One region of the Streptomyces sp. NPDC079141 genome, then DNA from elsewhere that is predicted to be linked to it. Evidence: riboswitches for the same ligand, from Rfam matches in the RefSeq annotation. Region 1 holds a riboswitch; each other region holds the start of a gene.

Region 1 (3,267 bases):
GCGGTGCGGTCGGGGCGGTGGGACGATTTGGGTGTACACCCTCAAAGGGGGTTCACCCATGTCCGCCATCCGAGAATCGATCGACGTCGACCGCACTCCCGAAGACGTCTACGCCTACATCACCGACCCGTCCCACCTGCCGGAATGGCAGCTGAGCGCCGTCAAGGCGGAGCCGCTCGAAGAGGGCCCCGTCCATCCCGGCTCCCGGGTCAAGGTCATCCGCCGCATCGGCAACCGCGAGATTCCGATGACCGTGGAGTTCGACGCGATGGAGCCTCCGTACAGCTGGGATCTGCACGGCGTCGAAGGTCCCGTCAGGCCGCGCACCCACGGCCGGATCGAGCCGCTCGACGACGGGCGCCGCTCCCGCGTGACGATAGAGATCGACTTCGAGGGCCACGGCCTCGGCAAGGCCCTGGTGCCCCTCGTCGTCCGTCCCCAGGTCCGCAAGGAGCTGCCCCGGGACGAGCAACTGCTGAAGGAGCGGCTGGAGCAGATGACCGCGTAATCGGGCGGGACTGGCCACACCCAACGATCTGCGACACTGGTATGGCCATGCCTAAGCCCGGAGAACTCACATTCGTCGCCCCCCGCGGAGCCAAGAAGCCGCCGCGGCACCTTGCCGATCTCACGCCTGCCGAGCGTAAGGACGCCGTCGCGGCGGTCGGGGAGAAGCCGTTTCGTGCCAAGCAGCTCTCGCAGCACTACTTCGCGCGGTACGCGCACGACCCGGACCAGTGGACCGACATCCCGGCCGGGTCGCGCGCCAAGCTGCGCGAGGAGCTGTTCCCGGAGCTGATGACGGTCGTACGGCATCTGTCGACCGACCAGGGCGACACCCGCAAGACGCTGTGGCGGCTGTTCGACGGGACGCTCGTCGAGTCGGTGCTGATGCGGTACCCGGACCGGGTGACCATGTGCATCAGCTCCCAGGCGGGGTGCGGGATGAACTGCCCGTTCTGCGCCACCGGACAGGCCGGTCTCGACCGGAATCTGTCCACCGCCGAGATCGTCCACCAGATCGTGGACGGCATGCGGGCGCTGCGGGACGGCGACGTGCCCGGTGGGCCGGCGCGGCTGAGCAACATCGTCTTCATGGGGATGGGCGAGCCGCTCGCCAACTACAACCGGGTCGTGGGCGCCATCCGCCGGCTCACCGATCCCGAGCCGGACGGGCTGGGGCTTTCGCAGCGCGGTATCACCGTCTCCACCGTCGGTCTCGTCCCGGCCATCCACCGGTTCGCCGACGAAGGCTTCAAGTGCCGGCTCGCGATCTCGCTGCACGCGCCCGACGACGAGCTGCGCGACACCCTCGTCCCCGTGAACACGCGCTGGAAGGTGCGCGAGGTCCTGGACGCCGGGTTCGAGTACGTCGAGAAGTCGGGGCGCCGGCTGTCCATCGAGTACGCGCTCATCCGCGACATCAACGACCAGGCGTGGCGGGGCGACCGGCTCGGGCGGCTGCTCAGGGGCAAGCCGGTCCATGTGAACCTGATTCCGCTGAACCCGACTCCGGGCTCCAAGTGGACCGCGTCACGGCCCGAGGACGAGAAGGCGTTCGTCGAGGCCATCGCGGCGCACGGGGTGCCGGTCACCATCCGGGACACCCGTGGGCAGGAGATCGACGGGGCGTGTGGTCAGCTCGCGGCCACCGAGCGGTAGTCTGATCGGCGTACGTACATCTTCATATTCCGACAGGGGAGCGCCACAGCGCTGAGAGTGCGGCACAGGCCGCAGACCCTCTGAACCTGGCCCAGGTCATTCTGGGTAGGGAGATCGGTCGTCACTCTAGCTGTTGCGCCCTGCCCGGAGGGATTCCGGGCAGGGCCGCGTCTCTTCCTGGTCACTCCAGGAGGAATCAGTGAGCATCACCAAGAAGGCCACGGCTCTGGCCGTCGGGCTGGGGCTCGTCACGCTGTCCGCGTGCGGGTCGTCGTCCGATGACGAGCAGAGCTCCGGCGGGTCCAAGACGGTCACGCTCGTCAGCCACGACTCGTGGGCCGTTTCCAAGGACGTCCTCGCCGCGTTCGAGAAGAGCTCCGGTTACCAGGTCAGGGTTCTGGAGGACGGCGACGCCGGCCAGGCCGTCAACAAGGCCATCCTGACCAAGGACAACCCGCAGGGCGACGTCTTCTTCGGCGTCGACAACACCCTGCTGTCCCGCGCGCTCGACAACGGGCTCTTCCAGTCGTACGAGGCGAAGGGCCTCGACCAGGTCGACGAGCAGTACCAGCTCGACCGGGACGAGCACCGGGTCACGCCCGTCGACTACGGCGACATCTGCGTCAACTACGACAAGCAGTACTTCGAGGAGCACGACCTGACCCCGCCGTCGACCCTCGACGACCTGGTCAAGCCCGCGTACAAGGACCTCCTCGTCACCGAGAACGCCTCCACCTCCTCGCCCGGCCTCGGCTTCCTGCTCGGCACCGCCGCGCAGTACGGGGATGGGGGCTGGCAGGACTACTGGAAGAAGCTCAAGGCCAACGGCGTCAAGGTGGTCGACGGCTGGGAGCAGGCCTACAACGAGGAGTTCTCCGGCTCCGCCGGCGGCAAGGCCGCCAAGGCCGACCGGCCGCTCGTCGTGTCGTACGCCTCCTCGCCGCCCGCCGAGGTCATCTACGGCGACCCGAAGCCGACGACCGCGCCGACCGGGGTCGCGGAGGGCACCTGCTTCCGGCAGGTCGAGTTCGCGGGCCTGCTGAGCAACGCCGGGAACAGCGAGGGCGGCAAGGCGCTGATCGACTTCCTGATCAGCAAGAAGTTCCAGGAGGACATGCCGCTGAACATGTTCGTCTACCCCGTGGTCGAGGGGGCGAGCGTGCCTGCCGAGTTCAGCGAGTACGGTCCCGCGGCCGAGGATCCGCAGACCATGGCGCCCGACAAGATCGCCGCCAACCGTGACCAGTGGGTCAAGTCGTGGACCTCGCTCGTACTGAAGTAGCGGTTCCCCGTCGGACGTACGCGGCGCGGCTCGGCCTGATGGCCCTGCCCGTCGCGTTCTTCGGCGTCTTCTTCGCCTACCCCGTCGCCGCGATCGTCGCCCGCGGCCTCAAGGTCGACGGGGCCTGGCAGCTCGGGCGGATCACGGACGTGCTCGGCCAGTCCGACATCCGGCACGTCCTGTGGTTCACCACCTGGCAGGCGCTCGCCTCCACCGCGCTGACCCTGCTGGTCGCGCTGCCCGGCGCCTATGTCTTCGCCCGCTTCGAGTTCCCCGGCAAGCAGGTCCTGCGGGCCGTGGTGACGGTCCCGTTCGTGCTGCCC
Region 2 (3,267 bases), on a different contig from region 1:
GTCCCACTCCTGTGCACCGGGGTGCCCCTTGGCGAGGTCGGCTGCATGGGCGGCGATCTTGTAGGTGATGACGCCGGTCTTGACGTCGTCACGGTTGGGCAGGCCCAGGTGTTCCTTGGGCGTGACGTAGCAGAGCATGGCCGTGCCCCACCAGGCGATCATCGCGGCACCGATGCCGGAAGTGATGTGGTCGTACGCCGGCGCGACGTCCGTCGTCAGCGGGCCGAGCGTATAGAACGGAGCTTCATCACAGATCTCCTGCTGAAGGTCGATGTTCTCCTTGATCTTGTGCATCGGGACGTGTCCCGGGCCCTCGATCATGGTCTGAACATTGAAACGCTTCGCGATCCGGTTGAGTTCCCCGAGCGTCCTCAATTCCGCGAACTGCGCCTCGTCGTTGGCGTCTGCGATCGAACCGGGCCTCAGGCCGTCGCCGAGGGAGTACGTGACGTCGTAGGCGGCGAGGATCTCGCAGAGTTCCTCGAAGTTCTCGTACAGGAAGCTCTCCTTGTGGTGCGCGAGGCACCACGCCGCCATGATCGAGCCGCCGCGCGAGACGATGCCGGTCTTGCGGTTGGCGGTCAGCGGCACGTACGGCAGGCGGACGCCCGCGTGGACCGTCATGTAGTCCACGCCTTGCTCGGCCTGCTCGATGACCGTGTCCTTGTAGATCTCCCAGGTCAGTTCCTCGGCCTTGCCGTCGACCTTTTCGAGGGCCTGGTAGAGCGGCACCGTGCCAATGGGGACGGGGGAGTTGCGCAGCACCCACTCGCGGGTGGTGTGGATGTTGCGACCGGTGGACAGGTCCATGACCGTGTCGGCACCCCAGCGGGTCGCCCAGGTCATCTTCTCGACCTCCTCCTCGATGGAGGACGTCACCGCGGAGTTGCCGATGTTGGCGTTGACCTTCACCAGGAATCGCTTGCCGATGATCATCGGCTCGATCTCCGGGTGGTTGACGTTGGCGGGGAGCACGGCCCGGCCCGCCGCGATCTCCTCGCGGACGACCTCCGGAGAAACGTTCTCCCGGATGGCGACGTACTCCATCTCGGGCGTGATCTCGCCGCGGCGGGCGTACGCGAGCTGGGTCACCGCCTGACCGTCCCGGCTGCGGCGCGGCAGGCGGGGGCGGCCCGGGAACACCGCGTCGAGGTTGCGCAGGTTGCCGCCGCGCGGCGAGGTGTGCTTGATCCCGTCGTCCTCGGGGCGGGCGGGGCGGCCCGCGTACTCCTCGGTGTCGCCGCGGGCGATGATCCAGTTCTCCCGCAGCGGGGCCAGGCCCCGGCGGACGTCGGTATCGGCGAGTGGATCGGTGTACGGGCCCGATGTGTCGTACAGGGTGACCGACTGCCCGTTCGTGAGGTGCACCTGGCGGACCGGCACGCGCAGGTCGGGGCGCGAACCCTCGACGTACGCCTTGTGCCAGCCGATGGACTTCCCGGCCTCCTGGGACTTGTCGTCCTGGACGGAGGCAGGCGTGCGTGCGTCCTTGATGGTCATAAGACCTACTCCCTACGCCGGCATTACCCGGTAACAGGTTCGGCGGTCGACGCAGCTGTATCCGTCTGCCGATGTTCCGTGTGAAACATCACTCGATTCCGGTGACGTTTCATGTGAAACATCGCTGGGACGGAGGTCAGCGCCCTCTCAGCCCGGTGCTCCGAGCTCCCGCGTGTACAAAGGTGCCCCCACGCTAGCGTCAATTCGGGCGCGGTGAACAGAGGGCCCCTGCCGTTCTTGCGATGATCGGTCGGTGACCACGACGCATGAACCCCCGTTCCCACCGCCCGAGCCGCCCCGCGGCCCCGGCTCCGGAGGCGGCCCCGGCGGGCTTGGCGGTCCCGGCGGCCATGGCTTCGGTGGTGGGCATGGTGGCCGTGGGCACGGTGGCGGCCCCAGTGGTGGCGGCCCCAGCGGTGGCGGCGGTCCCGGTGGCGGCGGTCCCGGTGGCGGGCACGATCACGGACCCGGTTCCCCCGGTGGCGGTGACGGACACGGCAATGGACACGGCAATGGACACGGCCATTCCCACAGCCACGCCCACGGCCCGGCCGCCCCGGTCTCCAAGCACCTGCGCAAGGTCATCGCGGCGATCCTGATCCCGTTCGCCGCGGCGGTCGTCGTCGGGCTGGTGGTGCTGTGGCCGGGCGGTGCGCCGCCGCACGAGCGCACCGGGGTCGGCTTCGACCGGCAGACCGAGCAGGCAACGGTCACCAAGGTCGAGGACGTGAGCTGTTCGTCGGTGAACGCCTCGGGTGTCCCGCCGACCGGCGACACGTCCACCGCCGAGGGCTCCTCCGCCCAGCAACAGGCGGACGGCACGTGCAAGAAGGCGACGATCCGCGTCGACACGGGCGACGACGAGGGCCGTACGTTCACCGAGATCGTGCAGCCCGACCAGTCACGCCAGTTGCACGAGGGCGAGAAGGTCGTGGTGGCCTACGAGCCCTCCGCGCCCAAGGACCTTCAGTACTCCGTCACCGATGTGAACCGCCGGATCCCGATGGCGGTGCTCGCCGGCATCTTCGCGCTCGCCGTCGTGGTGGTGGGCCGTCTGCGCGGTGTCATGGCGCTGATCGCCCTCGCCATCAGCTTCATGGTGCTGACCCTCTTCATCCTGCCCGCGATCCTCCAGGGTTCGAACCCGCTGGTCGTGGCGGTGATCGGGTCGAGCGCCATCATGCTGATCGCCCTCTACATGTGTCACGGCCTGTCGGCCCGTACGTCCGTGGCGGTGCTGGGCACGCTGATCTCGCTGCTGCTGATCGGCATCCTGGGCTCGGTGTTCATCGACTGGGCCGCGCTGACGGGCAACACGGACGACAACACCGGGCTGATCCACGGGCTCTATCCGGACATCGACATGAGCGGTCTGCTGCTGGCCGGCATCATCATCGGCTCGCTCGGTGTCCTCGACGACGTGACGGTCACGCAGACCTCGGCGGTCTGGGAGCTGCACGCGGCCAATCCGACCATGGGCTGGCGCGGGCTGTACCGCGCCGGCATCCGGATCGGCCGCGACCACATCGCCTCCGTCGTCAACACGCTCGTCCTCGCCTATGCGGGCGCCGCGCTGCCGCTGCTGCTGCTCTTCTCGATCGCGCAGAGCAGCGTGGGGACGGTCGCCAACAGCGAGCTGGTGGCGGAGGAGATCGTGCGCACGCTGGTCGGTTCGATCGGCCTGGTCGCGTCGGTTCCGGTCACCACGGCCCTCGCCGCGCTGATGGTCGCGGCCGACCGCCCGGAGCGGGAGACCGCGGCCGCGAC
Region 3 (3,267 bases), on a different contig from region 1:
CGCGTGATGGCCGGCGTACTGGACGAAGCGGCCGAACTGCTCCGACCAGAAGTACGGCACCGGGTCGTAGACGGCCGGGGTCTCGCCGATGATGTTCGCGGCGACCGTGCGCGGGCCCTGGAGGGCGTTGTCCCAGTGGTGGACGAGGAGGCGCTCGCCGTACCTGGCCGAGGGGAAGGAGGCGCAGTCGCCGACCGCGTAGACGTCCGGCACGGAGGTGCGCAGGTGGTCGTCGGCCACGACCTCGCCGTGGCGGCCGAGCTCGATGCCGGAGCCGGCGAGCCAGACGGTGGCGGGGCGCGCCCCGATGCCGACGACGACGGCGCCCGCGGGCAGCCGCGAGCCGTCGTCGAGGACGACCGCGCCGGGCTCGACGTGCGCCACGCGCGCGTGGGTGCGCAGCTGCGCTCCACTGTCGGCGTACCAGCCGGTCATCGGCGCGGCCACCTCGGCGGGCAGCGCACCCGCGAGCGGCCGGTCCGCGGCCTCGACGACGGTCACCGCACAGCCCGCCTCGCGCGCGGCGGTGGCGAACTCGGCGCCGATCCAGCCCGCGCCGACGACCACGATGTCGTGCTGTCGGGCGAGCACGGGCCGCAGCCGTTCGGCGTCGTCCAGGGTGCGCAGCAGATGCACCCCGGCGACGCCCTCGGCGCCCGGCAGCCGGATCGGTTCGGCACCAGTGGCCAGCACCAGCACGTCGTACGGCACCGGGCCCTCGGCGGTGTCCAGCTCGTGCTCGGCGGGCCGTACGCCCAGCACCTCGCGGCCCAGCCCGAGTTCGATGTCGAGCGCCTCGAAGTCCACGTCGAAGGCGGAGCCCTCGGCCTTGCCGAGCAGCACGGCCTTGGACAGCGGGGGCCGGTCGTACGGCTGGTGCGGTTCGGCGCCGATCAGCGTCACCGGGCCGGCGAAGCCCTGTTCCCGCAGGGCGACCGCGGTCTGTACGCCGGCCATGCCCGCGCCGACCACGACCACCCGCCGCTGCGACTGCCTCTGCTCGCTCACCTGATCACCATAGACAACTGACAATTTGTCAGTCAGCCGTCGTGCTCCGTGACCTGCTCCACAACGCTGGTCCCACTGCCCGGCTGCGACTCCCACTCCCAGCTCTCCTCAAGCCGCAGCCGCCCGTCGGGGAGTTCCACGACCGTGGACACACAGTGCCCGGACGAGGTCGTCCCATCATGCTTGAGCTGCACGTACCGGAAATCCAGCCGGTCACCTTCTCGTCTACCCACGAGATGACCGCGTACGACATCGCCGCCCACGTACTCGGCCCAGATCTCGCCGTCCTTCTCGTGGTAGGTGAAGCGGGTCCGGGTGCCCACCTGACCTGGGGCCTGGTCGGCCACCGGGGCGAGGACGAGGCCGTCGAGCGAGCGGGGCATGGACAGAGGCTCCCTTACTGAGACATGAGGCATCGGGCTAGGGTGGCCAACGTAAAGCACTCGCGGGAGCCCGGACGCACCGGGCTGAGAGGGAGGCTGGCGGCCTCCGACCGTACGAACCTGATCCGGGTCATGCCGGCGAAGGGAGGGGCTGGACGCCCATGTCGCCTACGCGTACGTCAGACGTCCTCGTCTTGGGGGGCGGAATCATCGGGCTGGTCACGGCCTGGCGGGCCGCCCAGCGCGGGTTCGCCACGGCCGTGGTGGACCCCGAGCCGGGCGGCGGCGCCGCCCAGGTGGCCGCCGGGATGCTGGCCGCCGTCACGGAGCTGCACTACGGCGAGCAGACCCTGCTCGGCCTGAACCTCGCCTCGGCCCGCCGCTACCCCGACTTCGCGGCCGAGCTCGGCGACCTCACCGGCCACGACCTCGGCTACCGCCGGTGCGGCACGCTCGCGGTCGCGCTGGACGCCGACGACCGTGCCCACCTGCGCGAACTGCACGCCCTGCAACAGCAGTCGGGGCTGGAGTCCGAGTGGCTGTCCGGACGGGAGTGCCGGCGCCTGGAGCCGATGCTCGCGCCGGGCGTGCGCGGCGGGCTGCGGGCGGACGGCGACCACCAGATCGACCCGCGGCGCCTGGCCCGGGCGCTGGTGGCCGCCTGTGAGCGGGCCGGTGTGGTGTTCCACCGGGTCTGGGCCGAACGGCTGTCCGTCCTGCGGGGGCGGGCGGCGGGGTGCGTGACGCGGGACGGTACCGCGCTGGGCGCCGGTCAGGTGGTCCTTGCGGCCGGCAGCCTCAGCGGGCGGCTGGCGGGCGTCCCGGACGACGTGCTGCCGCCCGTACGGCCGGTGAAGGGGCAGGTGCTGCGGCTCACTGTGCCGAAGCGCCACGCGCCGTTCCTGAGCCGCACCGTACGGGCCGTGGTGCGCGGCAGCCAGGTCTACCTGGTGCCGCGGGAGAACGGCGAGCTGATCGTCGGCGCGACGAGCGAGGAGCTGGGCTGGGACACGACGGTGACCGCCGGAGGCGTCTACGAGCTGCTGCGCGACGCGCACGAGCTGGTCCCCGGCATCACGGAACTGCCGCTCACGGAGACGCGCGCGGGGCTGCGCCCCGGCTCCCCCGACAACGCGCCGCTGCTCGGTCCGACCGAGCTGGACGGGCTGCTGCTGGCCACCGGGCACTACCGCAACGGCGTGCTGCTCACGCCGGTCACCGGCGACGCCCTGGCCCACGCCCTGGCCTCCGGCGAACTCCCGGACGAGGCCCGCCCGTTCACCCCGAAGCGCTTCAGCACCACGGCACTCACGGAGCAGCCCGCATGAACATCTCGGTCAACGGCGAGCGTCGTCGGATCGCGCCGGGCACGGCCCTCGACACGCTCGTGAAGTCCCTCACCGCGGCGCCCTCCGGAGTGGCCGCCGCCCTCAACGAAACCGTCGTCCCGCGCGCGCAGTGGCCGTCGACCGCCCTCTCCGAGGGAGACCGTGTCGAGGTCCTCACCGCCGTCCAAGGAGGCTGAACCATGGCCGACGATCCCTTTGTCCTCGGCGGTACGTCCTTCACGTCCCGGCTGATCATGGGTACGGGCGGGGCGCCCAGCCTGGAGGTCCTGGAGCGCTCGCTGGTGGCCTCCGGGACGGAGCTGACCACGGTCGCGATGCGGCGGGTGGACCCCTCGGTGCACGGCTCGGTGCTGTCGGTGCTGGAGAAGCTGGGCATCCGGGTGCTGCCGAACACGGCGGGGTGCTTCACGGCCGGTGAGGCCGTCCTGACGGCCCGCCTCGCGCGCGAGGCGCTCGGCACCGATCTGATCAAGCTGGAGGTCATCGCCGACGAGCGGACGCTGCTGCCGGACCCGATCGAACTGCTG

What was found. Region 1 has a riboswitch for thiamine pyrophosphate ahead of AB0Q90_RS39400 (thiamine ABC transporter substrate-binding protein). Riboswitches for the same ligand answer to the same signal wherever they lie in the genome.
Region 2: linked by a shared signal. The riboswitch ahead of thiC (phosphomethylpyrimidine synthase ThiC) and the one ahead of AB0Q90_RS39400 (thiamine ABC transporter substrate-binding protein) in region 1 are both predicted to bind thiamine pyrophosphate.
Region 3: linked by a shared signal. The riboswitch ahead of thiO (glycine oxidase ThiO) and the one ahead of AB0Q90_RS39400 (thiamine ABC transporter substrate-binding protein) in region 1 are both predicted to bind thiamine pyrophosphate.

The regions. Positions count from the first base shown of each region.
Region 1 is NZ_JBFBLP010000025.1:9,416-12,682, forward strand. Features, by position in the region: gene AB0Q90_RS39390 (SRPBCC family protein) at 59-508, shown strand; gene rlmN (23S rRNA (adenine(2503)-C(2))-methyltransferase RlmN) at 556-1,662, shown strand; TPP riboswitch at 1,687-1,792, shown strand; gene AB0Q90_RS39400 (thiamine ABC transporter substrate-binding protein) at 1,862-2,944, shown strand; gene AB0Q90_RS39405 (iron ABC transporter permease) at 2,983-3,267, shown strand, end outside.
Region 2 is NZ_JBFBLP010000004.1:309,472-312,738, reverse strand. Features, by position in the region: gene thiC (phosphomethylpyrimidine synthase ThiC) at 1-1,500, opposite strand, end outside; TPP riboswitch at 1,493-1,682, opposite strand; gene AB0Q90_RS15565 (YibE/F family protein) at 1,754-3,267, shown strand, end outside.
Region 3 is NZ_JBFBLP010000002.1:533,023-536,289, reverse strand. Features, by position in the region: gene AB0Q90_RS07525 (FAD-dependent oxidoreductase) at 1-957, opposite strand, end outside; gene AB0Q90_RS07520 (hypothetical protein) at 1,041-1,391, opposite strand; TPP riboswitch at 1,444-1,555, shown strand; gene thiO (glycine oxidase ThiO) at 1,553-2,719, shown strand; gene thiS (sulfur carrier protein ThiS) at 2,716-2,916, shown strand; gene AB0Q90_RS07505 (thiazole synthase) at 2,920-3,267, shown strand, end outside.